Regions from separate parts of the Streptomyces sp. NPDC088254 genome, predicted to be linked through region 2. Evidence: riboswitches for the same ligand, from Rfam matches in the RefSeq annotation. Region 2 holds a riboswitch; the other holds the start of a gene.
The links. A riboswitch is a leader RNA that binds a small molecule or an ion and turns the genes downstream of it on or off. The one in region 2 is predicted to bind glycine.

Region 1: linked by a shared signal. The riboswitch ahead of gcvP (aminomethyl-transferring glycine dehydrogenase) and the one ahead of gcvT (glycine cleavage system aminomethyltransferase GcvT) in region 2 are both predicted to bind glycine.

What each region holds. Positions count from the first base shown of each region.
Region 1 covers NZ_JBIURQ010000001.1:5,894-20,847, reverse strand. The annotation lists partial or broken gene ACIOC0_RS00105 (potassium-transporting ATPase subunit C) at 28-195, opposite strand; partial or broken gene ACIOC0_RS00100 (potassium-transporting ATPase subunit B) at 200-577, opposite strand; gene ACIOC0_RS00095 (amino acid transporter) at 1,028-2,980, shown strand; gene ACIOC0_RS00090 (molybdopterin-binding protein) at 3,027-3,425, shown strand; gene modA (molybdate ABC transporter substrate-binding protein) at 3,570-4,379, shown strand; gene ACIOC0_RS00080 (ABC transporter permease) at 4,376-5,170, shown strand; gene ACIOC0_RS00075 (ABC transporter ATP-binding protein) at 5,167-6,231, shown strand; gene ACIOC0_RS00070 (molybdopterin-binding protein) at 6,260-6,466, shown strand; gene gcvP (aminomethyl-transferring glycine dehydrogenase) at 6,565-9,450, opposite strand; glycine riboswitch at 9,626-9,722, opposite strand; gene ACIOC0_RS00060 (PRC-barrel domain-containing protein) at 9,836-10,207, shown strand; gene ACIOC0_RS00055 (DNA polymerase IV) at 10,221-11,654, opposite strand; gene ACIOC0_RS00050 (MerR family transcriptional regulator) at 11,744-12,427, opposite strand; gene ACIOC0_RS00045 (bifunctional nuclease family protein) at 12,673-13,146, opposite strand; gene ACIOC0_RS00040 (MerR family transcriptional regulator) at 13,249-13,986, opposite strand; gene ACIOC0_RS00035 (FHA domain-containing protein) at 14,032-14,916, opposite strand.
Region 2 covers NZ_JBIURQ010000015.1:22,262-37,215, forward strand. The annotation lists gene glgX (glycogen debranching protein GlgX) at 1-2,217, shown strand, start outside; gene ACIOC0_RS35675 (GNAT family N-acetyltransferase) at 2,255-2,905, opposite strand; gene ACIOC0_RS35680 (EF-hand domain-containing protein) at 3,016-3,228, shown strand; gene ACIOC0_RS35685 (glycoside hydrolase family 25 protein) at 3,254-3,811, opposite strand; gene ACIOC0_RS35690 (L-serine ammonia-lyase) at 4,013-5,380, opposite strand; gene glyA (serine hydroxymethyltransferase) at 5,486-6,748, opposite strand; gene gcvH (glycine cleavage system protein GcvH) at 6,763-7,140, opposite strand; gene gcvT (glycine cleavage system aminomethyltransferase GcvT) at 7,265-8,383, opposite strand; glycine riboswitch at 8,548-8,658, opposite strand; gene ACIOC0_RS35710 (AAA family ATPase) at 8,836-9,522, shown strand; gene ACIOC0_RS35715 (enhanced serine sensitivity protein SseB) at 9,601-10,401, shown strand; gene ACIOC0_RS35720 (enhanced serine sensitivity protein SseB C-terminal domain-containing protein) at 10,922-11,725, shown strand; gene ACIOC0_RS35725 (ABC transporter permease) at 12,058-13,065, shown strand; gene ACIOC0_RS35730 (ABC transporter substrate-binding protein) at 13,135-14,931, shown strand.

The sequences.
Region 1 (14,954 bases), on a different contig from region 2:
CTGGCCGGCGGGGAGCGCCCCGTGTCGTCAGCGGCCTGCGGTCAGCTCCCTGAGCGCGACGTCGAGTTCGAGGACGTCGACCCGGAGCTCGCCGATGAAGCCGAGGGTGCGGCCCTGCGTGTGGCCCTTCACCGGCTTCTCGACCCGCGCGACGGGAAGGCCGTTGCGCACGGCCACCCGGGGCGCCCGGAGTTCGCGTGGCCTTGCGCAGGGTGTCGGCCTGCGCCTTGCCACGGCCCTCGGCGACCGCCTCCGCCAGGTCGGCGAAGACGACGGTCAGCCACAGCCAGGCGCTGATGGTCCAGCCGAACCAGTCGCCCGGGTCCTTGAGGGAGAACGCGGTGGTCAGCAGGGAGCCGATCCAGACCACGAACATGACGGGCGACTTGACCATCACCCGCGGGTCCAGCTTGCGCACGGCGTCCGGCAGCGACCGGACCAGCTGCCCGGGGTCGAACAGGCCCGTGCCGACGCGGCCCTCCGGGCTCCTGTGCCCGGTGGGCACGTCGCTGTGCGGCACCCGGGTCGGGGCGGCTGCGGACATCGAGTCCTCTTGGCTCTCGGTACGGGTGGTCATGACGCCAGCCCCTCGGCCAGCGGGCCCAGGGCCAGCGCCGGGAAGCAGGTGAGACCGGCGATGATCAGGATCGCGCCCACCAGCAGGCCGCTGTCGATGTCGAGGAAACAACCCCGGCGGCCCGGAGCGAGACGGCTCCCATACGCCGCTCCACCCGCCCTTGCCGGGGCCCTTACGCACGTGACGCTGGGTGTCCGCAGGCCCCTGACGGCCCCGTCAGCCGCGCCCCCTCCCCCGTACGGCGCAGTCGCCCGCTGACCCGTCCCGAATGCGGCGCCGGACCCTCTTCGCAGGTCCGCCCGGCGAGTCTTAACGCAAGCTTGACGCCGCGGACCCCCTTCACGCATGGGCCCACACGTCACTCTCCGCTTACGCTGATGCGGCCGTCCGCGTGATGGCCGGAAACAGCACGCCGTGCCACGGGCCCGGCCGCACCTCAGGAGCACCCCGATGGCCACCACCGAGCACCCCGCACCCGGCCGCCTGCGCGCCTGGATGCTGGAGGGCCTGTCCGACATGGGCAAGGGGGGCGGCCACCAGGGCCCGCACGCGGTGCCGAAACCCGCCCACCAGGGCCAGCGCTGGTACCGGGTGATGTGCCTGACCGGCGTCGACTACTTCTCCACCCTCGGCTACCAGCCGGGTATCGCCGCCCTCGCGGCCGGACTGCTGTCGCCCATCGCGACGATCGTGCTGGTGATCGTCACGCTCGCCGGGGCACTGCCGGTCTACCGGCGGGTCGCCGAGGAGAGCCCGCGCGGCGAGGGCTCGATCGCCATGCTGGAGCGGCTGCTGTCGTTCTGGAAGGGCAAGCTGTTCGTCCTGACCCTGCTCGGCTTCGCCGCCACCGACTTCCTGATCACCATCACCCTGTCCGCGGCGGACGCCTCCACCCACCTCGTGGAGAACCCCCACCTGAACAGCGCTCTGCACGACAAGCAGCTGCTGATCACGCTCGTCCTCGTGGCGCTGCTCGGCGCGGTCTTCCTCAAGGGCTTCCTGGAGGCGATCGGGTTCGCCGTCGTCCTGGTGGGCGTCTACCTCACGCTGAACGCGGTCGTCGTGGTCGTCGGACTGTGGCACGTGGTCACGCAGGAGCACGTCGTCACCGACTGGTCGAACGCTCTGACCGCCGAGCACGGCAATGTCTTCGTCATGATCGGCTTGGCCCTGATCGTCTTCCCCAAGCTCGCGCTCGGCCTCTCCGGCTTCGAGACCGGCGTCGCCGTCATGCCGCACGTCCAGGGCGACCCCGGCGACACCGACGCACGCCCGACCGGGCGCATCCGGGACACCAAGAAGCTGCTCACCACCGCCGCCCTGATCATGAGCTGCTTCCTGATCACCACCAGCTTCATCACCACGCTGCTCATCCCGGAGAAGGAGTTCGAGCCCGGCGGCGACGCCAACGGCCGCGCGCTCGCCTATCTGGCGCACGACTACCTGGGCAACGCCTTCGGCACGGTCTACGACGTCTCGACGATCGCCATCCTGTGGTTCGCCGGCGCCTCCGCGATGGCCGGCCTGCTCAACCTGATGCCGCGCTACCTCCCCCGCTACGGCATGGCCCCGCACTGGGCCCGCGCCGTGCGCCCGATGGTCATCGTCTTCACCCTCGTCGCCTTCCTCGTCACCTGGATCTTCGACGCCGACGTCGACGCCCAGGGCGGCGCGTACGCCACCGGCGTTCTGGTGCTGATCAGCTCGGCGGCGATCGCCGTGACCATCGCCGCCCGCAAGGCCGGCCAGCGCAAGTGGACGATCGCCTTCGCGGTCATTGCGGTGGTGTTCCTCTACACGACGGTCGTCAACGTCATCGAGCGGCCCGACGGCGTGAAGATCGGCGCCTGTTTCATCGCAGCCATCATCCTCGTCTCGCTCCTGTCCCGGCTGGCGCGCGCCTTCGAACTCCGCGTCACCGGCGTGACGCTCGACCCCATGGCGGAACGTTTCATCCGGGACATGGCCAGCCGGAAGATCCGGTTCATCGCCAACGAGCCCGACCAGCGCGACAAGGCGGAGTACCGCGACAAGCTCGAGCAGATCCGGCAGGACAACGACCTCCCCGGGGAGGACTTCGTCTTCGTCGAGGTCACCGTCCTGGACCCGTCCGAGTTCGAGGCGGGCCTGACCGTGCGCGGCGAGGTCCTGCACAACCGCTACCGGGTCATGACCCTGGAGTCCTCCTCCATCCCCAACGCCCTGGCCGCGCTGCTGCTCCACGTCCGCGACGCGACCGGCTGCACGCCGCACATCTACTTCGAGTGGACCGAGGGCAATCCGTTCGCCAACTTCCTGCGCTTCTTCCTCTTCGGCCAGGGCGAGGTCGCCCCGGTGACCCGGGAGGTCCTGCGCGGGGCGGAGCCGGACCGCAGCCGCCGCCCCCGCGTCCACGCCGGCTGACGCAGGCCAGGCAGGCCAGGCAGACCAGTGCCCCTATCGTGACGGCATGCAGTCCTACACCATCGGCCAGGCCGCGCGTCTGCTCGGCGTGAGCCCCGACACCGCGCGCCGCTGGGCCGACGCGGGCCGGGTGGCGACCTACCGCGACGACACCGGGCGACGTCTCATCGACGGCGCGGACCTCGCCGCGTTCTCCGTCGAACTCGCCCAGGCCGGCAGCCCGGAGGAGGGCGCCGCCTCCTACACCTCGGCCCGCAACGCCTTCCCCGGCATCGTCACCGCGATCAAACTCGGCGACGTCGCCGCCCAGGTGGAGATCCAGGCCGGCCCGCACCGCCTGGTCTCCCTGCTCACCCGGGAGGCCGTGGAGGAACTCGGCCTGGAGGTCGGCATGGAGGCCACCGCGCGCGTGAAGTCGACCAACGTCCACATCGACCGCGTCTGAATCAGACGACACGCACATGCGCGCCTCAGACAGTGTTTCCGGGCGCTGGTGCGGTCTTATGACACCCATACGCCTCGCACTTGCGGCGGTATCATCACAGCAGGACCCGTTCGAGGGACCGACGACACCGAGGAGACCGCCGTGATGACCCGAACCAGCCGCCGGGCCCGCCGGGCCTCGCGGGCAGTGGCCGCCTCGGCGGTCGCGCTGCTGGCCCTGGCCGGCTGTTCCGACTCGGGCGGGACGGCGTCCGACGCCTCCGCGTCCCCGGCGAAGCCGTCTGGCACGGTGACCGTCTTCGCGGCCGCCTCCCTCAAGGAGAGCTTCACCGCGCTCGGCGAGGAGTTCGAGAAGGCCCACCCGGGCACCGAGGTCACTTTCAGCTTCGGCGGCAGCGACTCCCTCGCCGCGAGCATCACCGGCGGCGCCCCTGCCGACGTGTTCGCCGCCGCCAGCGCCAAGACCATGGCGATCGTGACGGACGAGAAGGCCAACACCTCCGCCCCCGTCACCTTCGCCCGCAACCGGCTGGAGATAGCCACCGCACCGGGCAACCCCGAGAGGATCGCCTCCCTGAAGGACCTCACCAGGCCGGGTCTGAAGGTCGTCCTGTGCGACAAGGGCGTCCCGTGCGGCTCCGCCGCCCAGAAGGCCCTGACGGCCGGCGGTCTGAAGGTCACCCCGGTCTCCTACGAGCAGGACGTCAAGAGCGCCCTGACCAAGGTCGAGCTGAAGGAGGCCGACGCCGCGCTGGTGTACAAGACCGATGTGCACGCGGCGGGTGACAAGGTGGAGGGCGTGGACTTCCCCGAGTCGGCCGGTGCCGTCAACGACTACCCCATCGCCCTCCTCGAAGACGCCCCGAACCCGGCGGCGGCCCGCGCCTTCGTCGACCTCGTGAGGTCCCCGCAGGGTGCCCGCGTGCTGTCCGAGGCCGGGTTCCTGAAGCCGTGAAACACGGGGTCCGCCCGGGCGTTCCCATCGCACTCCTCCTGCCCGCCCTCCTCGGCCTGGCCTTCCTGCTGCTGCCGCTGGTCGCCCTCGTGGTGCGCGCCCCCTGGCACAGCCTGCCCGAGCAGCTGACCGGCGACGCGGTCTGGCAGGCGCTGCGGCTCTCCCTCGTCTGCGCCACCGCCGCGACCGCGGTGAGCCTGGTCGTCGGCGTGCCCCTGGCCTGGCTGCTGGCGCGTGCGGACTTCCCCGGCCGCGGCCTGGTCCGCGCCCTGGTCACCCTGCCGCTGGTGCTGCCCCCGGTGGTGGGCGGTGTGGCGCTGCTGCTGGCCCTCGGCCGCAACGGCGTGGTCGGACAGTGGCTGGACGCCTGGTTCGGCGTCACGCTCCCCTTCACCACGGCGGGCGTCGTCGTCGCGGAGACCTTCGTGGCGATGCCGTTCCTGGTCATCAGCGTCGAGGGCACCCTGCGCGCCGCCGACCCCCGCTACGAGGAGGCCGCCGCCACCCTCGGCGCCTCCCGCTTCACCGCGTTCCGCCGCGTCACCCTGCCGATGGTCGCCCCGGGCGTCGCGGCCGGCGCGGTGCTGGCCTGGGCGCGGGCGCTCGGCGAGTTCGGCGCCACGATCACCTTCGCGGGCAACTTCCCCGGCCGCACCCAGACCATGCCCCTCGCCGTCTACCTCGCCCTGCAGAGCGACCCGGAGGCCGCCATCGCCCTCAGCCTGGTCCTTCTGGCCGTGTCGGTCGCCGTCCTGGCGGGCCTGCGCGACCGCTGGATGACCACGCCATGACCGCGGTCGGCGCACCCGCCACCGCGGGACTGGACTGCCGTCTCGTCGTCGACCGCGGCTCCTTCCGCCTCGACGTGACACTCTGTGCCGCACCCGGCGACGTGGTGGCCCTGCTCGGCCCCAACGGCGCCGGCAAGACGACGGCCCTGCGCGCCCTGGCCGGGCTCGTCCCGCTGGCCGAGGGCCATCTGCGCCTGGACGGTGAGGCGCTGGAGCGCACCGCGCCGGAGTCCCGCCCGGTCGGCGTGGTCTTCCAGGACTATCTGCTCTTCCCGCACCTGAGCGCACTGGACAACGTGGCGTTCGGCCCGCGCTGCCGAGGCGCGACCAAGGCGCAGGCACGCGCCCGAGCCGCCGTATGGCTGGAGCGCATGGGTCTCACCGAACACGCAGCCGCCAAGCCCCGCCGGCTGTCCGGCGGCCAGGCCCAGCGCGTCGCCCTGGCCCGGGCCCTCGCCACCCACCCCCGGCTGCTCCTGCTCGACGAGCCGCTCGCCGCGCTCGACGCCCGCACCCGGCTGGAGGTGCGCGCGGGGCTGCGCCGCCATCTGGCTGCGTTCGAGGCCGTCGCCGTCCTGGTCACCCACGACCCGCTGGACGCCATGGTCCTCGCGGACCGTCTGGTCGTCGTCGAGCACGGCCAGGTCGTCCAGGAGGGCGCCCCGTCCGACATCGCCCGTCATCCCCGCACGGAGTACATCGCGCAGCTGGTCGGCCTCAACCTCTACCGGGGCCGGGCCGACGGGCACACGGTCCGTCTGGACGCGGGGCCCTCGCTGACCACGGCGGAGGAGCTGTCCGGTCCCGTGTTCGTCGCCTTCCCGCCGAGCGCGGTCACCCTCCACCGCGCTCGTCCCGCCGGCTCCAGCGCCCGCAACCTGTGGCGCTGCGAGGTGGCCGGTCTGGAAACCCACGGCGACCAGATCCGTGCTGACCTCGGCGGTGAACTCCCGCTGGCCGCCGACCTCACCACGGTCGCGGCCGCCGAGCTGGAGCTGCACCCCGGCGCCACGGTCTGGGCCACGCTCAAAGCGGCACAGACACACGCGTACCCGGCATAGCTCCGGCCGGGCCCTACGGTGGGTGCCCATGACCCTGAGCATCCGCAACCAGCTCCCCGGCACGGTCACCGGCATCGCCGTCGGCGGCGCGATGGCCTCGGTCAGGCTCTCCGTCGAGGACGGCGAACTGGTCGCCGTCGTCACCCGGGAGGCGGTCGACGACCTCGGTCTCACCGTCGGCTCCGACGCCGTCGCACTGATCAAGGCGACCGAGGTGTCCCTGGCGACGGGATGAGACGCCCGAGGGCTCCCGCCCACAGGGGACGGGAGCCCTCGGTACCGGTGTCGCGGGGCCGGTCTTACGGGGGGGTGTGACCGGCGGGCCGCCCGGCGTCAGTCCTCGTAGGCGTCCAGCGGCGGGCAGGAGCACACCAGGTTGCGGTCGCCGAAGGCCTGGTCGATCCGGCGCACCGGCGGCCAGTACTTGTCGGCGGCCGACACCCCGGCCGGGAAGACGGCCTCCTCCCGCGAGTACGCGTGCTCCCACTTCCCGCCGAGCGCGGCGGCGGTGTGCGGTGCGTTGCGCAGCGGGTTGTCGTCGGCCGGCCACGCGCCCGAGGCGACCTTCTCGATCTCCGCACGGATGGCGATCATCGCCTCGCAGAACCGGTCCAGCTCGATGATGTCCTCGGACTCGGTGGGCTCGATCATCAGTGTCCCGGCCACCGGGAACGACATCGTCGGCGCGTGGAAGCCGTAGTCGATGAGCCGCTTGGCCACGTCGTCGACGCTCACCCCGGTCGCCTTGGTCAGCGGACGCAGATCGATGATGCACTCGTGCGCGACGAGCCCGCCGGGCCCGGTGTACAGCACGGGGTAGTGCGGTTCGAGGCGCTTGGCGATGTAGTTGGCGCTGAGCACCGCCACCTGGGTGGCCCGCTTCAGCCCCTCCCCGCCCATGAGCCGCACGTACGCCCACGAGATCGGCAGGATCCCCGCGGAGCCCCAGGGCGCGGCCGAGATCGGACCGACGCCCGTCTCGGGCCCGGCGGCGGGCTGCAGCGGGTGGTTCGGCAGGTACGGAGCGAGGTGCGAGCGCACGGCCACCGGGCCGACGCCGGGACCGCCGCCGCCGTGCGGGATGCAGAACGTCTTGTGCAGGTTCAGGTGGGAGACGTCACCGCCGAAGTGCCCCGGCTTGGCGAGCCCCACGAGTGCGTTGAGGTTGGCGCCGTCCACGTACACCTGGCCGCCGGCGTCGTGCACCTGGGCGCAGATGTCGGCGACATGCTCCTCGAACACGCCGTGCGTCGACGGGTAGGTGATCATCAGCACGGCGAGCTCGTCCCGGTGCTTGTCGATCTTCGCCCTGAGGTCCTCGACGTCGATCTCGCCGTCCCCGGCGGTGGCGACGACGACGACCTTCATGCCGGCCATCACGGCGCTGGCGGCGTTCGTCCCGTGCGCGGACGACGGGATCAGGCACACCGTGCGCTGCTCGTCCCCGTTTGCCCGGTGGTAGCCGCGCACCGCGAGCAGCCCGGCCAGCTCGCCCTGCGAGCCCGCGTTGGGCTGGAGGGACACCTTGTCGTAGCCGGTGACCTCGGCGAGCCGCTCCTCCAGTTCCCGGATGAGGGTGAGGTAGCCCTGCGCCTGCTCGGCGGGCGCGAAGGGGTGCAGCTGCCCGAACTCGGGCCAGGTGACCGGCTCCATCTCGGTGGTGGCGTTGAGCTTCATGGTGCACGAGCCCAGCGGGATCATGCCCCGGTCCAGCGCGTAGTCCCGGTCGGACAGCCGCCGCAGGTAGCGCAGCATCGCCGTCTCGGAGCGGTGCTGGTGGAAGACGGGGTGGGTGAGGACCTCGTCGGCGCGCAGCAGCCCCGTGGGCAGGGTGTCCTCGGTGACCGCGTCCAGCGCCGCGATGTCGCCCTCGGTCCCGAACGCGGCCCACACGGCGGTGACCTGGGCCCGCCCGGTGGTCTCGTCACAGGCGATCGACACGTGGTCGGCGTCGACGAGGCGCAGGTTGACGCCGTTCTCCCGTGCGGCGGCGACGACGTCCGCGGCCCGGCCCGGCACACGCACGGTCAGCGTGTCGAAGTAGGAGCCGTGCACGACCTCGGCCCCGCCGGCCGTGAGCCCCGCGGCCAGGATCGTCGCGTACCGGTGCGTGCGCCGGGCGATCGCCCGCAGCCCCTCGGGGCCGTGGTACACGGCGTACATCCCGGCCATGACGGCGAGCAGCACCTGCGCCGTGCAGATGTTGCTGGTCGCCTTCTCCCGCCGGATGTGCTGCTCCCGCGTCTGCAGCGCCAGCCGGTACGCCTTGTCGCCGTCGGCGTCGACGGAGACGCCCACGAGCCGCCCGGGCAGGCTGCGCGCGAACTTCTCCTGGACAGCCATGTAGCCGGCGTGCGGCCCGCCGAAGCCCATCGGGACACCGAACCGCTGTGTGGTGCCGACGGCGATGTCCGCGCCCAGTTCCCCGGGCGAGGTCAGCAGCGTCAGCGCGAGCAGGTCGGCGGCGACGACGACGAGCGCGCCCAGCTCGTGGGCCTGGTCGATGACGGGCTTGATGTCCCGTACGACGCCGGAGGCGCCCGGGTACTGGAGCAGCACGCCGTTGATCTCACGGCCGGCGATCTCGGCGGGGATGCCGTCGCCGAGATCGGCGACGACGACCTCGACACCGGTAGGCTCGGCGCGGGTCTCGATCACGGCGATCGTCTGCGGCAGCACGTCCGCGTCGATCAGGAAGAGGCCCTTCTTGTTCTTGCCCATGCGGCGGGTCAGCGCCATCGCCTCGGCGGCGGCCGTCCCCTCGTCGAGCAGCGAGGCGCCGGAGGTGGGCAGCCCGGTCAGGTCGGCGACCATCGTCTGGAAGTTCAGCAGGGCCTCCAGCCGGCCCTGGGAGATCTCCGGCTGGTAGGGCGTGTAGGCCGTGTACCAGGCCGGGTTCTCCATGACGTTGCGCAGGATGACGGGCGGCGTGAACGTGCCGTGGTACCCGAGGCCGATCATGGGGGCGAGGACCTCGTTGCGGTCGGCGAGCGACCGCAGCTCGGCCAGCACCTCGGCCTCGGTGCGCGCGCCGGGCAGGTCCAGCGCGTCGGCGTTCTTGATGACATCCGGGACGGAGGCGGCGGTCAGCTCGTCCAACGAGCCGTATCCGACGTGCGCGAGCATCTTGGCCCGCGCCTCCTGGTCAGGGCCGATGTGGCGCTGCTCGAAGGGGATTCCCTGTTCGAGGTCGGAGAGCGGAATGCGATGGGCGGTCATTGCGGAGGCCTCCTGGTCTGACGCGACCTTCGAGGGGCACCACTGGCGCGGGTACCCGGACGGCCTCCCCCTCTGTCATCTCAACCTGAGAGTTTCACCGGCCGCCCGTGGGCGTCCGGTTTTCACCGTCGGTGAGAGCGGGGACTCGCGCCACCGCTCTGCTTTCCAGAGTGACCTCGTCCGTGCGGTACGTGGGCCTGAGAGATTCCGGGGAGGATTTGCTCCTTCGGCGCCTCCGACGGCTTCTCGGAGGACTCTCCCGCACGGGGTCAGCAGCCGTTGCCAGACTACCAGCGGGGTCAACGCCCCTCCTTTCGAGTGGCCGCCCGTCCCGTTGTGCTCTTTTGTAGTGCTTACGGATGAGATGCGACCATGTGGAGGGCCCGTGCAGACCGACATCGATCCGCGCAACCTGATCGGCCGCAAGGCATTCGACCGCAACGGCGCCAAGATCGGCACGGTGGACGAGGTGTACCTCGACGACGCGACCGGCGTGCCGGAATGGGCCGCCATACGCACCGGTCTCTTCTCCCGTGACGCCTTCGTCCCCCTGGAGCCCAGCGAACTGGTGGAGGGCGTGCTGCACGTCCCGTTCGAGCGGACCCTGATCAAGGAGGCCCCCGACTTCGGCGTGGGCCGCCATCTCTCCCCGGAGCAGGAGCTCCAGCTCTACCACCACTACGGGCTCGACGTGGCCGCCCCTCCCCCGCTGCCCGATCACGACTTCGGCAGACTCGCCGGCTCGGACGACACCTGAGCCGCGCCGCAGGTCACCGGGTCGGGACGGTGCGGGGGCCGGGCCCAGGCGCGGTCGTACGCGCGGCTGCCTCCGCCTGCGGCTGCGGTCCGGCGCCGGGCATCCCCGGGGGCGCGCCGGGCACCAGGGGCAGCGGGTCCGCCGGTTCCAGGGCGGGGTCGTCGACCCGGAACGTACGCACCCGGCCCACGTCCGACCAGGGCGTCTCGAAACGCACGGTGACCCGGCCGAGGCCGCTGCCCTGCACCCAGCCGTGCCCCAACTCGGCGTGGCGTATGTCGAGGCCCGGACGCCACCGGTGTTCCACGGGCGTCTCCTCCCGCTCGGCGGGCTCACGCGCCGGCTCCTCCTCGGGTGCCGCCGACAGCCGCTCCCCCGCGGCCTGCGCGAACAGGTCCTCCTGCGTGTAGTCCGCCAGGCCGCTGACTCCCACGCCGAGCAGCCGCACCCCGCCCGTGGTGTCCACGGAGTCCAGCAGCCTCGCCGCCGCCTCCCGCACCACGGCGGGATCGTCCGTGGGCCCGCGCAGGGTCTCCGACCGGGTGAGCGTGGAGAAGTCGTAGCGCCGCACCTTCAACACGATCGTCCGCCCCGACAGCCCGGCCTCGCGCAGCCTGCGCACGCACCGGTCGGCCAGCCGCCCGACCTCCAGACCCACCCGCAGCCGGTCGTGGATGTCCACGTCGTAGGTGTCCTCCACGGACACCGACTTCGTCTCCCGCTCGGCCACCACCGGCCGCTCGTCGCGCGCCAGCGCCATGCCGTACAGCGCGTGCCCGTGCGCCTTGCCCAGCAGCCGTACGAGTTCGTCCTCGCCCGCCTCGGCGAGTTCGTCGACCGTGGTGATCCCCGCCCGTCTGAGGTGGTCGCCCGTCGCGGGTCCCACGCCCGGCAGAGTCCGCACCGGCATCGGGCCGAGCAGCGCCCGCTCGGTGCCCGGCTCGATCAGCACCAGCCCGTCCGGCTTCGCCCGCTCCGAGGCGATCTTCGCGAGCATCTTGGACGCGGCCAGCCCCACCGACCCGGTGAGCCCCGTGACGGCGCGGATGTCCGCACGCAGCCGAACCCCGGCCGCCTGCGCCGACACACCGTCCCAGGCCGCCCCCCCGGCCTCCAGATCGACGAACGCCTCGTCCAGGCTGAGCGGCTCCACCAGCGGGGACAGGGCCCGCAGCAGCGCCATCACCTGCTCGCTGATCGCGCGGTAGAACATGAACCGCGGCGCCAGATAGGCGGCGTTCGGAGCCAGCCGGCGCGCCTGCGCCGTGGGCATCGCCGAGTGCACCCCGAACACTCGCGCCTCGTACGAGGCGGTGGCCACCACCCCGCGCGGCCCGAGGCCCCCCACGATCACGGCCTTCCCGCGCAGGCTCGGCTTGGACGCCTGCTCCGCCTGCGCGAAGAAGGCATCCATGTCGAGATGCAGGATGGTGGGCGCGTTTCTCACATCTACGATGCTGCACCACACCACTGACAACGGCCTCACACGGCGGTCTCCACCGGCTGAGGGGCCGTCGGACAGACTCCCCCGAAAGGTCAGACCGCCCGGTTGCGCCGCCGCGCCAGTTCGTCGGCCGGGTTGTGCCCCACGAGCGTCTCCCCGGTGTCGACGCGTTCCCCGTGCAGCTGCGACAGCGCGCTCTCGACGTCCTGCCAGACCACGCCCACCGCGATGCCGAAGACGCCCTGGCCGCCCTGGAGCAGCTCGTGGACCTCGTCGGGGGACGTGCACTCGTAGACCGTGGCCCCGTCGCTCATCAGCGTCAGCCGCTCCAGATCACGGAACCCGCGCTCACGCAGGTGCTGGACGGCGCTGCGGATGTTCTGCAGCGACACCCCCGTGTCCAGGAACCGCTTGACGATCTTCAGGACGACGACGTCCCGGAAGCTGTACAGACGCTGGGTGCCCGACCCGTGGGCGGACCGCACGCTCGGCTCCACGAGACCGGTGCGGGCCCAGTAGTCCAGTTGCCGGTAGGTGATGCCCGCGGCCGCGCAGGCCGTCGGACCGCGGTAGCCGATCTGTTCGGACGCCATGGACGCCGTCCCTCCGCCGCTCGGCACGGCCGCCGGCCGCTGCGAAGCCTGCGGGGCCGCGCTGCCGTGACCGGGGTGACCCCCGCTCGCACGCAGCCGAGAGCCTGGGGGCAGGTACGGACCGCCACCCCCGACACCGAATCCGGGGGCACCCCCAGCCGTACCGTCGCCGCTGCTTCTCACGCCGACCTCCGTCCTTGACCTGCCTCTCGACGGTAGGCAGTCACCAGGGGTGCGTCAACGATCGCCACACTCGCCACGCCGAGTGATAATCACCCTAAGAGTGGTTTCCCGCACCCCGCCGCGGGGAAAGGCTAGCCGAATGCGCTGAGAAGGAGCCGTAGGACGCACTCAGTCGCCCCCGGCAATCGCCGGGCACCGGCCCTGCCGCAACGGCACGTCGCGAGCGCCGGCGGCGCCCGCGAGACCTACTGGTTGCTGGTGCCGAAGTCCTCCGGGGAGATCTGGTCGAGGAACTCGCGGAACTTCTCCACCTCGTCCTCCTGCTCGTCCGGGATGGCGATGCCCGCGTCGTCCAGCACCGTGTCGCTGCCGAAGATGGGCGTCCCGGTGCGCAGGGCCAGCGCTATGGCGTCGGAGGGACGGGCGCTCACCTCGACCCCGCTGGCGAAGACCAGCTCGGCGTAGAAGACGCCCTCACGCAGATCCGTGATGCGCACTTCCGTGAGCTCCTGGCCGACGGCCTCCAGCACGTCCTTGAACAGATCGTGGGTCAGCGGCCGCGCCGGAGCCATGCCCTGCTGGGCGAAGGCGATGGCCGTCGCCTCCCCCGGCCCGATCCAGATCGGGAGGTAACGGTCGCCTCCCACTTCACGCAGCAGCACGATCGGTTGGTTGGAGGGCATCTCGACCCGGACACCTACGACATCGAGCTCGTTCACACAGCAACCCTAGGCCGTGCCCGGGACGTTTGGGTAGTCGGGCCGGGAACGGGTGACCGATCCGGCCGCACCGCACCACACCCGGACAGCCCCTGAGCGCTCTCAGGGCAGCCGCACTCCGAGCGCGGTCTGCACCAGCGCCGAGTGCAACCGGACCGTGAGGTCCGCCAGCTCCTTCGTACGGGCCTGCGCATGCGCCCTGGTCTGCGGGTTGCGGTGCAGCTTGAGCGGGGCGACCACCTGGTCGACAAGCCCCGCCTCACGGTCGGCGGCCGCCTTCATCACCCGCAGATGCCGGGGCTCGATGCCGAACCGGCCCAGTTCGGCCACCAGTGCCGCCACGGTGGCCGCCTCGGCGTCGTAGACCCCGTCACCCAGCGGCACCACCAGCCCGTACGACTCCCACTCGTCCAGATCGCGCTCGTCGATGCCCGCGGCGGCCAGCAGCTCGGCCCGGCCGATCCGCGCGGCGGTGGGAGCCTCGGGCGCCTCCTGGACGGCCTCGCCGTCCCGCTGCCGGCCCACCGTGGGAAGCGGCGAGGCCTCGCCGCGCTCCATGGCGTCCAGATGCTCGCGGATCACCTTGAGCGGCAGATAGTGGTCACGCTGCATCCGCAGGACATGGCCGAGGCGCTCGACGTCGCCGGCGCTGAACTTGCGGTACCCGGACGGGGTCCGCTGCGGCTCGACGAGCCCTTCGGCCTCCAGGAAACGGATCTTGGAGATCGTCACCTCGGGGAACTCGTCGCGCAGCACGTTCAGCACCGTGCCGATGCTCATCAGACCACCGTCCGCGGTGGCGGCGCCGTGCCCGGCACCGCCCCTCGGTGTTCGAAGCATGGACCTTCCCTTGGGGCGTGCCCCCGGGACGCTCCCGGGGGAGGGTCAGTAGCCTCGCTGGCTCGCGTAGAAGACCAGCCGGTACTTGCCGATCTGCACCTCGTCGCCGTTCGACAGGGGAACCTCGTCGATCCGCTCGCGGTTGACGTACGTGCCGTTCAGGCTGCCGACGTCGGCCACCGTGAACGAACCGTCCTGGCCGCGCCGGAACTCCACATGGCGGCGCGAGACCGTCACGTCGTCCAGGAAGATGTCGCTCTGCGGGTGGCGCCCCGCCGTCGTCAGATCGCCGTCCAGCAGGAAGCGACTGCCCGAGTTGGGACCACGGCGCACGACCAGCAGCGCCGAACCCAACGGCAGCGCGTCGACCGCGGCCTGAGCTTCGGGCGAGAGCGCCGGCAACTGCGTCTGACCGGTGACCTCGGAGTCGTACGCCTCCAGACCCGAGATGGAGATCGTCGACGTCGTCTCCGACGGCCGCTCCGGCGTCACGCCCGGCCTCAGCGGCGCGCCGCAGTTGGAGCAGAAGCGGCTGTTCTCCGCGTTGCGGTTACCGCACCTCGTACACACCAGGGCCGACATAGGGGAAAACCCTCCACCCGTAGTTGAGGTTGACGGTTGCCCGAAACCTATGCCGCCGGACTGGGCGGGGTCAACAGACGCCGCGCCCTGACCACCGGGAATGTCGCTGCCCGGACCACCCACCTGGTCCCGGAACAGCGGCCGCTGGCCTTCCGCGTCCGGCTGCGCACGATGGCGCGCGGTCGCGTTGTCGCTGCCTTCTCGCGCGCTCTTGCCGAACAACTTCGCAAACAACTTCACGGGCGATTCCCCTTGACCGAAACAGACCCGCCCGTGGGGCAGGACGAACCCTGACTGAATACACCGGCCGACCCGGACATCTTCACAACGTCCGTAGCCACCAGACAGTTTCCACCACGCACCACCCGATCGGTGCGCCGACCCCC
Region 2 (14,954 bases):
CAGGAGGCGGTGGCTGAGAGGCGCACCGCCGCGTCCGCCGTCGTGAACGGGGCACGGCGGGGGACGCCGGGCGTGCCGGTGTGGCCGGGCGCGTCCACACCGCTGGGCGCCCGCTTCCGGGTCGGCCCGGACGGCGTCGCCGGCACCAACTTCGCGCTGTGGGCGGCCGGCGCGGAGGCGGTCGAGCTGTGCCTCTTCGACGAGCAGGGCCGGGAGACCAGGGCCCGCCTCACCGAGCTGACCCACGAGATCTGGCACGGCTTCGTCCCCGGCGTGATGCCCGGCCAGCGCTACGGCTACCGGGTGCACGGCCGCTGGGACCCGTGGACCGGCGGACGCTGGAACCCGGCGAAACTCCTCCTGGACCCCTACGCGCGCGCGGTGGACGGCGAGTTCGCGCTGCCGCCCGAGGTGTACGGGCATGTGCGGGACTGGCCCGAACAGCATGTCGCCGACACCGTGCGCGACGAACGGGACTCCGCGCCGTTCGTCCCCAAGGGCGTCGTCGTCCACGACGACGACGACTGGGCCGACGACCGGCGGCCCAAGACGCCCTGGGCGGACTCCGTCATCTACGAACTGCACGTGCGCGGCTTCACGATGCGGCACCCGGCGATCCCCGAGGAACTGCGCGGCACCTACGCCGGTCTGGCGCACCCCGCCGCGATCGAGCACCTGGTGAAGCTGGGCGTCACGGCCGTCGAGCTGCTGCCCGTCCACCAGTTCGCCCACGAGGACCATCTGCTGCGCCGCGGCCTGAAGAATCACTGGGGCTACAACTCCGTCGGCTACTTCGCCCCGCACGCCGCCTACGCCGCTTCCGGCACCAGGGGGCAGCAGGTCGGCGAGTTCAAGCGGATGGTGCGGGCGCTGCACGCGGCCGGCATCGAGGTCATCCTCGACGTGGTCTACAACCACACCGCGGAGGCGGGCGAGCTGGGCCCGACGCTGTCCCTCAAGGGCATCGACAACCGCGGCTACTACCGTCTGCAGTCGGACGCCCGCCGCTACGCGGACTACACCGGCTGCGGCAACACGCTGCACGTGGTCCAGCCGCAGGTGCTCCGCCTGATCACCGACTCGCTGCGCTACTGGGTCACGGAGATGGGCGTCGACGGCTTCCGCTTCGACCTCGCGGCGGCGCTGGCCCGCTCCATGCACGACGTCGACATGCTCTCCCCGTTCCTCGCGGTCATCGCCCAGGACCCGGTGCTGCGCCGGGTGAAACTGATCGCCGAGCCCTGGGACGTCGGCTCCGGCGGCTACCAGGTGGGCGCCTTCCCGCCCCTGTGGACCGAGTGGAACGACCGTTACCGCGACACCGTCCGGGACTTCTGGCGGCACGCGCTGCCCGACGTCCGCGAGATGGGCTACCGCCTGTCGGGCTCCAGCGACCTGTACGCCTGGGGCGGCCGGCGGCCCTACGCCTCGGTCAACTTCGTCACCGCGCACGACGGGTTCACCCTGCGCGACCTCGTGTCCTACGAGCGCAAGCACAACGAGGCCAACGGCGAGGGCAACCGGGACGGCACGAACGACAACCGCGCCTGGAACTGCGGCGCGGAGGGCGAGAGCGACGACGAACGCGTACGGTCCCTGCGCCGCCGTCAGCTGCGCAACCTGCTGACCACGCTGCTGCTGTCGACGGGCGTGCCGATGCTGGTCGCGGGCGACGAGATGGGGCGGACCCAGCGGGGCAACAACAACGCGTACTGCCAGGACAACGAGATCAGCTGGGTCGACTGGGGGCTGCTGGAGGACCCGGGCTGGAAGAACCTGTTCGACCTCACCTCACGGCTGATCGCCCTGCGGCACGACCACCCCGTGCTGCGCCGCCGGGCGTTCTTCTCCGGCCGGCCCCACTCGGTGGACGGGCTGCGCGACCTGGCCTGGTTCACCCCGCGGGGCACGGAGATGACGGAAGAGGACTGGTACGCCCCCGCGGCCACGCTGGGCATGTACCTCTCCGGCCGGGACATCCCCGGCCGCGACGAGCGGGGCGCGCCCATCACCGACGACAGCTTCCTCGCCGTCCTGCACGCCGGCGACCGCCCGGCCCCCTTCGTCCTGCCCGGCCCGCCCTGGGCCGAACGCTACGAACTCGTCCTCGACACCTCGACCGAGGACCAGTCCCGCCCGCCGCTGACCTCGCACCCCTCGGCGGTCCCGCTGACTGTCCCGGCCCGCTCGGTGCTCCTCCTGCGCGTCCTCACCTGAACCCGCGGGCGGTGCGTCCCTCAGCGGGCCGCGTCCCTCAGCGGGCGAGGAGCAGCGCCTCGGAGCCCACCGGGACGTAGCCGGCGGCCTGGAACGCCCGCATGCTGCGCGCGTTGCCCGGCGCGATCTGCGCCCACAGCGGCTCACCGGCGATTTGCCGCGCCGCGGTGACCAGGGCCCGGCCGAGCCCGCGTCGGCGTGCGTCGGCGTCCGCCGTGTCCACCGCGTACACCTCCACCGACACCTCCAGCCGTCCGCCCACCCCGCGGCCCATCGCCAGCATCCCGCCGTCCACGGACCAGACGCGCACGTCGTCGCGGCGGCGGCGCGCGTAGCGCACCCGGGGATGCGACGCGTCCTCGATCTCCTTCAGCGCGAGGGCCGGCTCACCCGGCAGCGGCGGGCCGACGAGCAGCGCGTCGACGGTGTCGCAGGCGCGGCCGGTGCGCTCCATGAAGGCCGCCAGGAAGAACGGGTTCATGGTCGCGGCCAGCGCGTCGCAGTCGAGGGCCGCGAGCGTCTCGCGCACCCAGCGGGGGTCCTCGTCCGTGAAGACGACGGAGTGCGCGGTGAAGCACAGCACCCCGGCGTCCCGGGCGGAGTGCTGCGGCACGACGGTCGTGCCGCCGTCGGCCGGAGGGAAGACCCCCCGCGCCGCCGCGTCGAGTATGTCCCGCAACGTCTCCACTGCCCCGCTCCTCGCGTCCGCCGGTGGTCGCCGCACGGGGCGCCCACCCGGGCCGTTAACCTGACCTGCGTCAGTACGACAGCAAAGCTACGGAATAAGGGGCGGACCCGGTGGTCGACATCGAAGAAGCACGCAAGCAGTTCCAGCGGATCGACACGGACGGTGACGGCTTCATCACCGCGGCCGAGTTCAAGACCGCCCTCGCCCAGCAGGGCGACTGGAACGTCACCGAGTCGGTCGCCGAGGCCGTCATCGCCAGCCGTGACCTCAACGGCGACAAGCTCCTGTCGTTCGACGAGTTCTGGGCCTGCCTCGGCAAGTGACGAACGGCCACGGGAGTGGGCGCGCTCAGTCGCCCGCCGCCCACTCCCGCAGCGCCGCCCGGTCGGCGAACCGGGCCACGTTGGTGTCCACGGGGTCGTCGGTGTACTGGTGGAAGCGCCACGGGGCCTCGATCCTGGGCTTGCCGGCCGTGCCGTAGTCGGCGATCCACAGCCCGTCCCCGGCGTACGACGTGGTGTCGACGTTCAGCCAGAAGTGCCGGTTGCAGTAGAGGATCACGCGGTTGTCCGGCCGCAGGGCCTTCACCTTGCGGATGAAGCTGTCCTTCTCCGCGTTGCTCGCGTGGGTCCCGCCGCCGGTGGTCTCCCAGTCGACGGCGAGGATGTCGCCCGGCCGGTCGGGGGCCTTGGCGACGAAGTATTCCGCCTGCTCGGTGAGGTTCCCGGGCCACAGGAAGTGATAGAACCCCACGACCAGTCCGGCCTCACGCGCGGTCTTGGTCTGGGCGGCGAGCTTGGGGTTGACGTACGTACGCCCCTCCGTCGCCTTGACGAAGACGAAGGAGAGGCCGTCCGTACGGTAGTCGGACGACTGGTACGCGCTGACGTCGATGCCTCGGAGCATGGTGCACTCCTGAAGTGCTGGGGGAGGAGAGGGAGTTGTCTGATGCCCGCTCCCCCCACCCCGGAACCTCCCCCTCCGCTCACATCACCCGATGGAGTTCAACGCCCACACGACGTTGACGACCGCTCCTGGAGAGAGGCTCGAGCGGCCCGGGTGTCAAGGCCCGTGCCGCACGGGCGGTGTCCGTGCGCTGAGGTGTCCTCAGCATTCGATGATGTTGACCGCCAGCCCGCCCCGGGCCGTCTCCTTGTACTTGACGGACATGTCGGCGCCGGTGTCCTTCATCGTCTTGATGACCTTGTCCAGGGACACCTTGTGCGAGCCGTCGCCGCGCAGTGCCATGCGGGCGGCGGTGACCGCCTTCACCGCGGCCATGCCGTTGCGCTCGATGCAGGGGATCTGGACCAGACCGCCCACGGGGTCGCAGGTCAGGCCCAGGTTGTGCTCCATGCCGATCTCGGCCGCGTTCTCCACCTGCTCGGGCGAGCCGCCCATGACCTCCGCCAGCGCGCCCGCGGCCATCGAGCAGGCCGAGCCGACCTCGCCCTGGCATCCGACCTCCGCGCCGGAGATGGAGGCGTTCTCCTTGAAGAGCATGCCGATCGCGCCCGCCGCGAGGAGGAATCGGACCACGCCGTCCTCGTCCGCGCCGGGGACGAAGTTCATGTAGTAGTGCAGGACGGCGGGGATGATGCCGGCCGCGCCGTTCGTGGGAGCGGTGACCACCCGTCCGCCGGCCGCGTTCTCCTCGTTGACCGCCATCGCGTAGAGCGTGATCCACTCCATGGAGTGGGCCAACGGGTCTCCCTCCGCCCGGAGCTGACGGGCCGTCATGGCAGCGCGACGGCGGACGCGCAGGCCGCCGGGCAGGAGCCCCTCGCGGGACATGCCGCGCGCCACGCAGGCCTGCATCACCCGCCAGATCTCCAGCAGCCCCTCACGGATCTCCTCCTCGGTCCGCCAGGCCCGCTCGTTCTCCAGCATCAGCGAGGAGATCGACAGCCCCGTCTCCCGCGCCAGCCGCAGCAGCTCGTCGCCCGTGCGGAAGGGGTACTTCAGGACCGTGTCGTCGAGCACGATGCGGTCGGCGCCGACCGCGTCCTCGTCGACCACGAAACCGCCGCCGACCGAGTAGTACGTCTTGGTCAGGAGCTCCTCGCCCCGCTCGTCGTAGGCCCACAGCGTCATGCCGTTGGCGTGGTACGGGAGCGTCTCGCGGCGGTGCAGGACCATGTCGTCGTCGTAGGCGAACGGGATCTCGTGCTCGCCCAGGAGCCGGATGCGGCCGGCCGACCTGATCGCCTCCACGCGCTCGTCCGCCGTCTCCACGTCCACCGTGCGCGGCGAGTCGCCCTCCAGGCCGAGCAGCACGGCCTTGGGGGTGCCGTGGCCGTGGCCGGTGGCGCCGAGGGAGCCGTACAGCTCGCTGCGGACGGAGGCGACCGAGGACAGCAGGCCCTCGTTGCGCAGCCGGCGCGCGAACATGCCCGCCGCCCGCATCGGGCCGACCGTGTGGGAGCTGGACGGGCCGATGCCGATCGAGAACAGGTCGAAGACCGAGATGGCCACGGGAACTCCTCCATACAGGGTGGTGCAGAAGTCTTCCGCCGGGCGCCCCGCACGCCCGTTCACGAGTGCGCGGGGCGGCCGCCGGAAAACGATGGAACTACGGAACTACTTCCCCAGACCGGGGTACAGCGGGTGCTTCTCGGCCAGGGCGACGACCCGCGCCCGCAGCGCCTCGGCGTCGTAGGCGGGCTTCAGCGTCTGCGCGATCACGTCCGCGACCTCGGCGAAGTCCTCGGCGGTGAAACCGCGCGTGGCCAGGGCCGGCGTGCCGATCCGAAGACCCGAGGTGACCATCGGGGGCCGCGGGTCGTTCGGGACGGCGTTGCGGTTGACCGTGATGCCCACCTCGTGGAGACGGTCCTCCGCCTGCTGGCCGTCCAGCTCGGACTCCCGCAGGTCCACCAGGATCAGGTGTACGTCCGTGCCGCCCGACAGGACGTTGACCCCGGCCTCGCGGGCGTCCGCGGCCGTCAGGCGCTCGGCGAGGATGCGGGCGCCCTCCACCGTACGCCGCTGGCGCTCCTTGAACTCCTCGCTCGCCGCCACCTTGAAGGAGACCGCCTTCGCCGCGATCACGTGCTCCAGGGGACCGCCCTGGAAGCCCGGGAAGACGGACGAGTTCAGCTTCTTGGCGAACTCCTTCTTCGCCAGGATGATCCCGCCGCGCGGGCCGCCCAGCGTCTTGTGGGTGGTGGAGGTGACGACGTCCGCGTACTCGACCGGGTTCGGGTGCAGCCCCGCGGCCACCAGGCCGGCGAAGTGCGCCATGTCCACCCACAGGTACGCCTCGACCTCGTCGGCGATCCGGCGGAACTCCGCGAAGTCCAGCTGCCGCGGGTACGCCGACCAGCCCGCGATGATCACCTTCGGGCGGTGCTCCTTGGCCAGCCGCTCCACCTCGGCCATGTCGACCAGCCCGGCCCCGTCCACGTGGTAGGCGACCACGTCGAACTGCTTGCCGGAGAAGTTCAGCCGCATCCCGTGGGTGAGGTGGCCGCCGTGCGCCAGGTCCAGGCCCAGGATGGTGTCGCCGGGCTGGGCCAGCGCGAACAGGGCCGCCTGGTTGGCGGAGGCGCCCGAGTGCGGCTGGACGTTGGCGTACTCGGCGCCGAACAGCTCCTTGATCCGGTCGATCGCGATCTGCTCGGCCACGTCGACGTGCTCACAGCCGCCGTAGTAGCGGCGGCCCGGGTAGCCCTCGGCGTACTTGTTGGTCAGGACCGAGCCCTGCGCCTCCATGACCGCGAGCGGAGCGAAGTTCTCCGAGGCGATCATTTCCAGCGTGGACTGCTGACGGCGCAGCTCGGCGTCGACCGCCGCGGCGACCTCGGGGTCGAGCTCGTGCAGGGGCGTGTTCAGGACAGACATGCGTCTACGACTCCTCAGCCAGCGGTGTAGGCGGTGTACTCGTCGGCGGAGAGCAGCTCCTCCTGCTCGCCCGTGACCCGTACCTTGAAGAGCCACCCGCCCTCGAAGGGGGCGGAGTTCACCAGCGACGGGTCGTCGACGACGTCCTGGTTGACGGCGACGATCTCACCGTCGACCGGCGAGTACAGCTCGCTGACCGACTTGGTCGACTCCAGCTCGCCGCAGGTCTCGCCCGCGGTGACCGTCTCGCCGGCCTCGGGGAGCTGGACGAAGACCACGTCGCCGAGCGCGTTGGCCGCGTGCTCCGTGATGCCGACCGTCGAGACGCCGTCCTCGGCGCCCGACAGCCACTCGTGCTCCTTGCTGTAACGCAGCTGCTGCGGGTTGCTCATGGCCTGAATTCTCCTGTACGCGGGGGAGTGCTGATGGCTGGGTGACGGGGGAAACCGCTGGTGGGCGGTGAAATGTGCGCGGGGTCACGCCGGTGTACCCGACCTCGCGCGAAGCGCCCGGTGACTACTTGCGGCGCTTGTAGAACGGCAGGGCCACGACCTCGTACGGTTCGTGGCTGCCCCGGATGTCCACGCCCACGCCTTCGGTGCCCGGCGCGGCGTGCGCGGCGTCGACGTACGCCATCGCGATCGGCTTGCCCAGGGTGGGCGAGGGGGCGCCGGAGGTGACCTCGCCGACCACCTCGCCGCCCGCGACCACGGCGTATCCGGCGCGCGGGACGCGGCGGCCCTCGGCGACCAGGCCGACCAGCACGCGCGGCGCGCTCGCCTCGGCGCGCTCCGCGGCCGCCAGCAGCGCCTCGCGCCCCACGAAGTCGCCCTCCTTGCCGAACTTGACCACCCGGCCGAGCCCGGCGTCGAAGGGGGTCAGCGACAGCGACAGCTCGTGCCCGTACAGCGGCATGCCCGCCTCCAGGCGCAGCGTGTCCCGGCAGGACAGCCCGCACGGGATCAGACCGACGCCCTCGCCCGCCTTGGCCAGCGCCTGCCACAGCTCCACCGCGTGCTCCGGCTTCACGAACAGCTCGAAGCCGTCCTCGCCGGTGTAACCGGTGCGCGCGATCAGCGCGGGCACACCGGCGACCGTGCCGGGCAGACCGGCGTAGTACTTCAGACCGTCGAGGTCGGCGTCGGTGAGGGAGGCGAGGATGCCGGGGGACTCCGGGCCCTGGACGGCGAGCAGCGCGTAGGCGTCCCGGTCGTCGCGGACCTCGGCGTCGAAGCCGGCGGACCGCTCCACCAGGGCGTCCAGCACCGCCTGGGCGTTGGAGGCGTTGGCGACGACCATGTACTCGGTCTCGGCCAGCCGGTACACGATGAGGTCGTCGAGGATGCCGCCGTCCGCCACGCAGATCATGGTGTAGCGGGCGCGGCCCACACCGACGGAGGCGATGTCGCCGACCAGCGCGAAGTTCAGCAGGGCGGCCGCGGCCGGACCGGTCACCGTGATCTCGCCCATGTGCGAGAGGTCGAAGAGCCCGGCCCGGGTGCGCACGGCGTTGTGCTCGTCGCGCTCGGAGCCGTAGCGCAGAGGCATGTCCCAGCCGGCGAAGTCGGTCATGGTCGCGCCCAGCGAGCGGTGCAGGGCGTCGAGGGCGGTATGGCGGAGCGGGGTGCTGCTCATCGGGCGTTCGTCTCCCAAGGCAAGACTGGCGAGGTCGTTCCTCCCCATCTGTCATCGGAACCTGAGAGGTTCGCCATGAAGGCCATCCGTACGACGGGGTGACCATGGCTTGCACCTTGGGTGGAGCCGCCCCCTACGAGGGCCGGCCCGCTTTTCAGATGTGCCTCGCCCGCGCGGTACGGGGCCTGAGAGATTCAAGGGAGGGACTTGCTCCTTCGGCGCCCCGGGCCGGCGCTCTGGACGAGCGCCGCCGGGAACTCTCCCGCGCGGATTCAAACGGCCGGTATGCAGTTGGCGCGGCCATCATTGCACGGCTCGCCCCGGTCAGGGCAGGCCGCATCTGTAACCGGCTTGTGGCGGTACGTGCGCGAAATCGGAAGACACCGCGCATTACCTTCTCTTTACGCTCGACGGGGAGAAGACTTGTCGGACCCCAGGGGAGGACGACCACGGTGAACAGGACCACGGCGTACGTGACCACCTCGGCCCACGCGACCACCTCGGCGATCGCCGTGCCGGCGCAGCCAGAGGCGCCCGCCGGAGCGGCCTGCGGCTCCCGGACCGCTCCCGTCGTCCGCGACCTGCGCGCCCGCGCCGGCCACAGCCCGCACGGCCTGCTGTTCGGCCCCCGCGACCTGGTCGTGGTCACCGGCCTGCCCGGCAGCGGCAAGTCCACCCTTATGCGGCGCACGGTCAAGGGCCACCGCGTCGACTCGCAGGACACCCGGGATCGCTGGGACGCCCGGACGTCGCGCGCGCTGCCGTACGCCCTCTACCGTCCCCTGGTCCGCCTCGCCCACTACGCGGGGCTGCGGCGCGCGCTGCGCGAGGGCAAGGGGGTGGTCGTACACGACTGCGGTACGCAGGCCTGGGTGCGGAACTGGCTGGCGCGCGAGGCCCGCCGCCGCGGGGGCACGCTGCATCTGCTGCTGCTCGACGTCACCGTGGACACCGCGCTCGAAGGGCAGCGGGAGCGGGGGCGGGGGGTCTCCCGCTACGCCTTCCTGCGCCACCGGCGGGCCGCGTCCCGCCTGCTGCGCGCGGTGGAGAAGGGCCGGCTGCCCGGAGGCTGCGGCTCGGCCGTCCTCCTGGACCGCGACGCGGCGGACACGCTGCGCCGCATCGACTTCACCGGCTGAGGTGTCCCGTGGGGCGGAGTGGCGGTACCCGTTAGCCTTTTCTGTCACCAGTGGTTCTCGGCAGGCGGCGGTAGGCAGATGGAATTCCCCCCGGCGGACTTCCCGGCGGACTTCTCCGCGGGTTTCCCGGCACAGGCGCACCCCCCTTCGCACGGCGGATGGCCCGGCAACGAGCTGGAGGAGGCGCTGTCCGCCTCCCTCGGCGTGCCCGGGGCCGGCGCGCGGATCGTGGAGGTGCTCAGCCGCAGTTTCGTGTGGATCCCGCTGCCCAACGGCGGCGGTCCGCACAGCGGCCCCCTGGACCTGCCGACGCTGGAGCTCGACGGCCAGGCCTATGTGCCCGTCTTCAGCTCCGAGGAGCAGTTCCGCCAGGTCGCCGGCTCGCACATGTCGTACACCATCGCCCCGGCCGTGGAGTTCGCGCGCGGGCTGCCGCCGCAGGTGGGCATCGCGGTCAACCCCGAGGGCGTGGTCGGCGTCCCGCTGCCGCCCGGCGCCGTAGCGGAGCTGTGCCGCGCCGGCCGCACCCCGCTGGACGGCCCCGCCGCCGGCGGCCGGGTCCGCCTGTTCGAACCCGACTGGCAGGACGACCCGATCGACTTCCTGTCCGCCGCGTCGGCCGAGTTCGAGGCGATCGGCGTCGTCGTCACGGCCCGCCGCTGCCTCGCGGCCATCGAGACGGCCGACCCGGTGATGTTCGTCGGCGTCGAACTCTCCCAGTGGGAGGGCGACCTGAGGACCCTTCCCCTGGAAGCCCTGGGCCGGGCCCTGACCACCACCCCGACCCACTGGCCGGTCAACCTGGTCCTCCTGGACGTCACGGACGACCCAGTGGCCAAGTGGCTGAAACAAAACGTCCGCCCCTTCTACACCCGCTGAAACCGGGAAGACACGGCACATCGCAACTCACGACGCCCGGCCCAGCTCCAGGGGCGCGGGGAACTGCGCGCCCGGCCGTCCCACAGCCCGCACCCGCAGGGGTGGGGGTTCCCCGGGCCCCTGGCCCCCAGGGCGCCCGGTCCAGCAGGGGCGCGGGGAACTGCGCGCCCGGCCGCCCCACAACCCGCACCCGCAGGGGTGGGGGTCCCTCGGGCCCCTGACTCCCAGGGCGCCCGGCCCAGCAGGGGCGCGGGCAACTGCGCGCCCAGCCCCCCACAACCCGCACCCGCAGGGGTGGGGGACCCCCGGGCCCCTGGCCCCCAGGGCGCCCGGCCCAACCTCAGGGGCGCGGGGAACTGCGCGCCCAACCCCCACCCGCCGACGGCGAGCCCCCGCCCCCAGGCGACCACCACCCCGGGCCCCGCCCCAACAACCGACACCCGATGGGCACCCGTTGTCGGCGAAGCCACCTAAGCTGGTCTCCACGAAATATGGCCAACCAATCGAAGGGGCGGTACAGGTGAGCGCCAGCGGCATCGCGACCGGACAGGTCGAGCACATGCTGCGCCAGGTGACGCCCGGGCGCTACGACGCCTACGAGGCGCTCCTGCGCGCCCTCGCCACCCCGACCACCGGCCAGGTGTGGATGCTGCTGTGGCAGGGCCAGGCAGGCTCCCCGGACGCCCAGTACGGCACGATGGACGTCGAAGGCCACGGCTACGCCCCCTGCGTCACCTCCGCCCAGGAACTCTCGGCCAGCGGCTGGAACAGATCGTACGAAGTGGTAGACGGCCTCGACGTGGCCCGCACGCTGTACCCGGACCACCACGGCCTCTGGCTGAACCCGCACGCCCCCGGCGGCGGCGTCGGCATCCCCTGGCTCGACCTGCGCCGCATCGCGACCGGCCTGGACCGCCAGCCGGCCGGCCCGCTGCGGCTGTCCGAACCGGGCGTGGAGGTCCCGCAGTTCTACGCCCTCCTCGCGCAGAACGCCCACCGCACACCGGCGTTGCGCTCACTGCGCCGCGCCTGGGTCCAGCCGGCCCTGGGCGCGCCGTACCTCGTCATCGGGCTGGACGTGTACGACACGTCCCCGCCGGCCGTGGACGCGGTGCGGGCGATGATGCAGCAGTCGATCGGCGCGGTCCCGGAGGGGCTGCCGGTGTCGACGGTCGCGATGACCGACGACCACGACCCGGTGGTGATGTGGATGCGCGTCCACGCCCGCCCGTTCTACGACCGCGAGGCCCACGCCACGGCCCCCGTCGCTCCCTCGCAGGCGTCCGCGGCGGGCTACGGCTATCCTCCTGCCGGCCGTTTCTGACTCGGCGTCCCATGCCTCACCCAGCGTGTTCCCGCCGGGGAGGCACCGACCGTCTTCGCGCGTAGATAACGGCAGTTGGTCCGCATCAATGCGTATATGTCCGCATTCGCCCCCGTCCGACAGTCATTACCCACCGTCCGGATAACGGAATCCATCTGACCGCATCACGTTTACGCATCCTTTTCCTGCCAAGTCTGGCAACAGATCGCCAAAGCGTTGAAGACTCCCGCTCCAGGGGTGGGTGCTTCGCCCCTGCACACGAACGGACTGATCACGCCGCTACAGCGGCAAGTGCGGGCCGGCTACCGCCGGTTGAGAGGGGTCCCTGCCAGATGACGGCACCATTGCACGAGCCGACCGCGGAAGCGGCCCCGAGCCCGGTCGAGGAAGCGGCGACCGCTGCTTCCGGCACGAAGGCCGTACAGGGTCGCTCCCTCGGCCGGATCGCCTGGGAGCGCCTGAAGCGGGACAAGCTCGCTCTCACGGGCGGCATCATCGTGCTCTTCCTCGTGGTGGTCGCCCTGCTCGCCCCGGTCATCACCGGCGCGCTCGGGCAGGACCCGAACGAGTATCACGAGAACCTCATCGACCCGCTGTTCGGCACCCCCACGGGCTCGCTCGGCGGCGTGAGCGGTGAGCACCTGCTCGGCGTGGAGCCCGTCAACGGCCGCGACATCTTCGCCCGCATCCTCTACGGCGCCCGCATCTCCCTGCTGGTGGGCTTCCTGTCCGCCGTCGTCGCCGTGATCCTCGGCACGGTCCTGGGCATCCTCGCCGGCTTCTTCGGCGGCTGGGTCGACTCCCTGGTCAGCCGGGTGATGGACGGTCTGCTCGCCTTCCCCCAGCTGTTGTTCATCATCGCGCTGGTCTCCGTGATGCCGAGCAACCTGCTGGGCCTGACCGGCTCCAACGTGCGCGTCTTCGTGATGATCCTCGTCATCGGGTTCTTCGGCTGGCCCTACATCGGGCGAGTGGTGCGCGGCCAGACGCTGTCGCTGCGTGAGCGCGAGTACGTCGAGGCAGCCCGCTCGCTGGGCGCCGGCCGGCTGTACATCCTCTTCAAGGAGCTGCTGCCCAACCTCGTGGCCCCGATCATCGTCTACACCACGATGATGATCCCCACGAACATCCTCACCGAGGCCGCGCTCAGCTTCCTCGGCGTGGGCGTCAAGCCGCCCACCGCCTCCTGGGGGCAGATGCTCTCCAGCGCGATCGACTACTACGAGTCCGACCCCATGTACATGGTGGTCCCGGGTGTGGCGATCTTCATCACCGTGCTCGCCTTCAACCTCTTCGGCGACGGCGTCAGGGACGCGCTCGACCCGAAGGCCTCCCGCTGAACCGCTGCACCCACTGACTGTCCCGTGGCCATACACGGGGGCTCTCATCTATCCGGAGGATCCGAGATCGTGACTACCGAACGCACCTCAGGGCGGCGGAAGCAGGCGTTTGCCGCTGCCGCCGCGGTCGCCGCGCTGCTGACCACGGCGGCGTGCGGAGGCGGAGACAACGACGGCGGCGGCTCGAAGAACGGCGCCGCCGGCTTCGACGCCGCGAACAACAAGGTCGCCCAGGCCTCGCTCGCCAAGAAGGGCGGGACCCTGAAGTTCGGCGCCGCCCAGGACGCCGACTCGTGGGACACCACGCGCGGTTACTACGGCATGATGTGGAACTTCGCCCGGTACTACAGCCGTCAGCTCGTCACGAACAAGACCGAGCCGGGCAAGGCGGGCGCCGAGCTCACCCCGGACCTCGCCACGGGTCTCGCCAAGGTGACGGACGGCGGCAAGACCTACACGTACACCCTGCGTGACGGTGTGACGTGGGAGGACGGCAAGCCGATCACCTCCAAGGACATCAAGTACGGCATCGAGCGCGTGTGGGCGCAGGACGTGCTGTCCGGCGGCCCGACGTACCTGAAGGACGTGCTGGACCCCACCGGCACCTACAAGGGCCCGTACAAGGACACCGCGGCGGACAAGCTCGGTCTGAAGGCCATCGAGACCCCGGACGACAAGACCATCGTCTTCAAGCTGCCGAAGGCCAACTCGGACTTCGAGGAGATGCTCGGCCTGATCTCCGCGTCCCCGGTCCGCCAGGACAAGGACACCAAGGCCCAGTACCAGCTGAAGCCGTTCTCCTCCGGCCCGTACAAGTTCCAGTCGTACAGCCCCGGCAAGTCGCTGACGCTGGTCCGCAACGACCAGTGGAAGCAGGCCTCGGACCCGGTCCGCAAGGCTTACCCGGACAAGATCACGATCCAGTTCTTCTCCGACGCCAACCAGCTGGACCAGCGCCTGCTCAACGGTGACCTGGACCTGGACCTCAACCAGACCGGCATGTCGCCGCAGGGCCGCACCACCGCCCTGAAGCAGCACAAGGCCAACCTGGACAACCCGGTCTCCGGCTACGTCCGTTACGCGGTCTTCCCGCAGAGCGTCGCGCCGTTCGACAACATCGAGTGCCGCAAGGCCGTCATCTACGGCGCCGACCACGTCTCGCTCCAGACCGCGCGCGGCGGCCCCGTCGCGGGTGGCGACATCGGCACCAACATGCTGCCGCCGTCCGTCCCGGGCGCCGAGGGCCAGAAGTACGACCCGTACGAGATCGCCGGCGCCAACAAGACCGGCAACGCGGCCAAGGCCAAGGAGGCCCTGAAGGCCTGCGGCAAGCCCAACGGTTTCACGACCACCATCGCGGTCCGCAACAACAAGCCGGTCGAGGTGGCCACCGCCCAGTCGCTCCAGGCGTCGCTGAAGAAGGTCGGCATCAACGCCGAGATCGACCAGTACGACGGCTCGCAGACCTCGGGCATCATCGGTAGCCCCGAGAACGTGAAGAAGAAGAAGTACGGCATCATCATCATGGGCTGGGGCCCGGACTTCCCGTCCGTGCAGGGCTTCGGTCTGCCGCTGTGGAACAGCAAGTTCATCCAGCAGAGCGGTAACAACAACTACGCGCTCATCAAGGACAAGACCATCGACGGTCTGTTCGACCAGTACGTGAACACGCTGGACGACGCCGGCAAGGAGAAGATCTCCACGGAGATCAACCACAAGGTGATGGAGGGCGCGTACTACCTGCCCTTCGTCTTCGAGAAGTTCATCAACTGGCGCTCGGACAACCTGGCGAACGTCTACACGACCGACGGCTACAGCGGTCAGTACGACTTCGTCAACCTCGGTCTGAAGAACCCGCAGAAGTAGACCCGGCGCACCCGCCACACGGC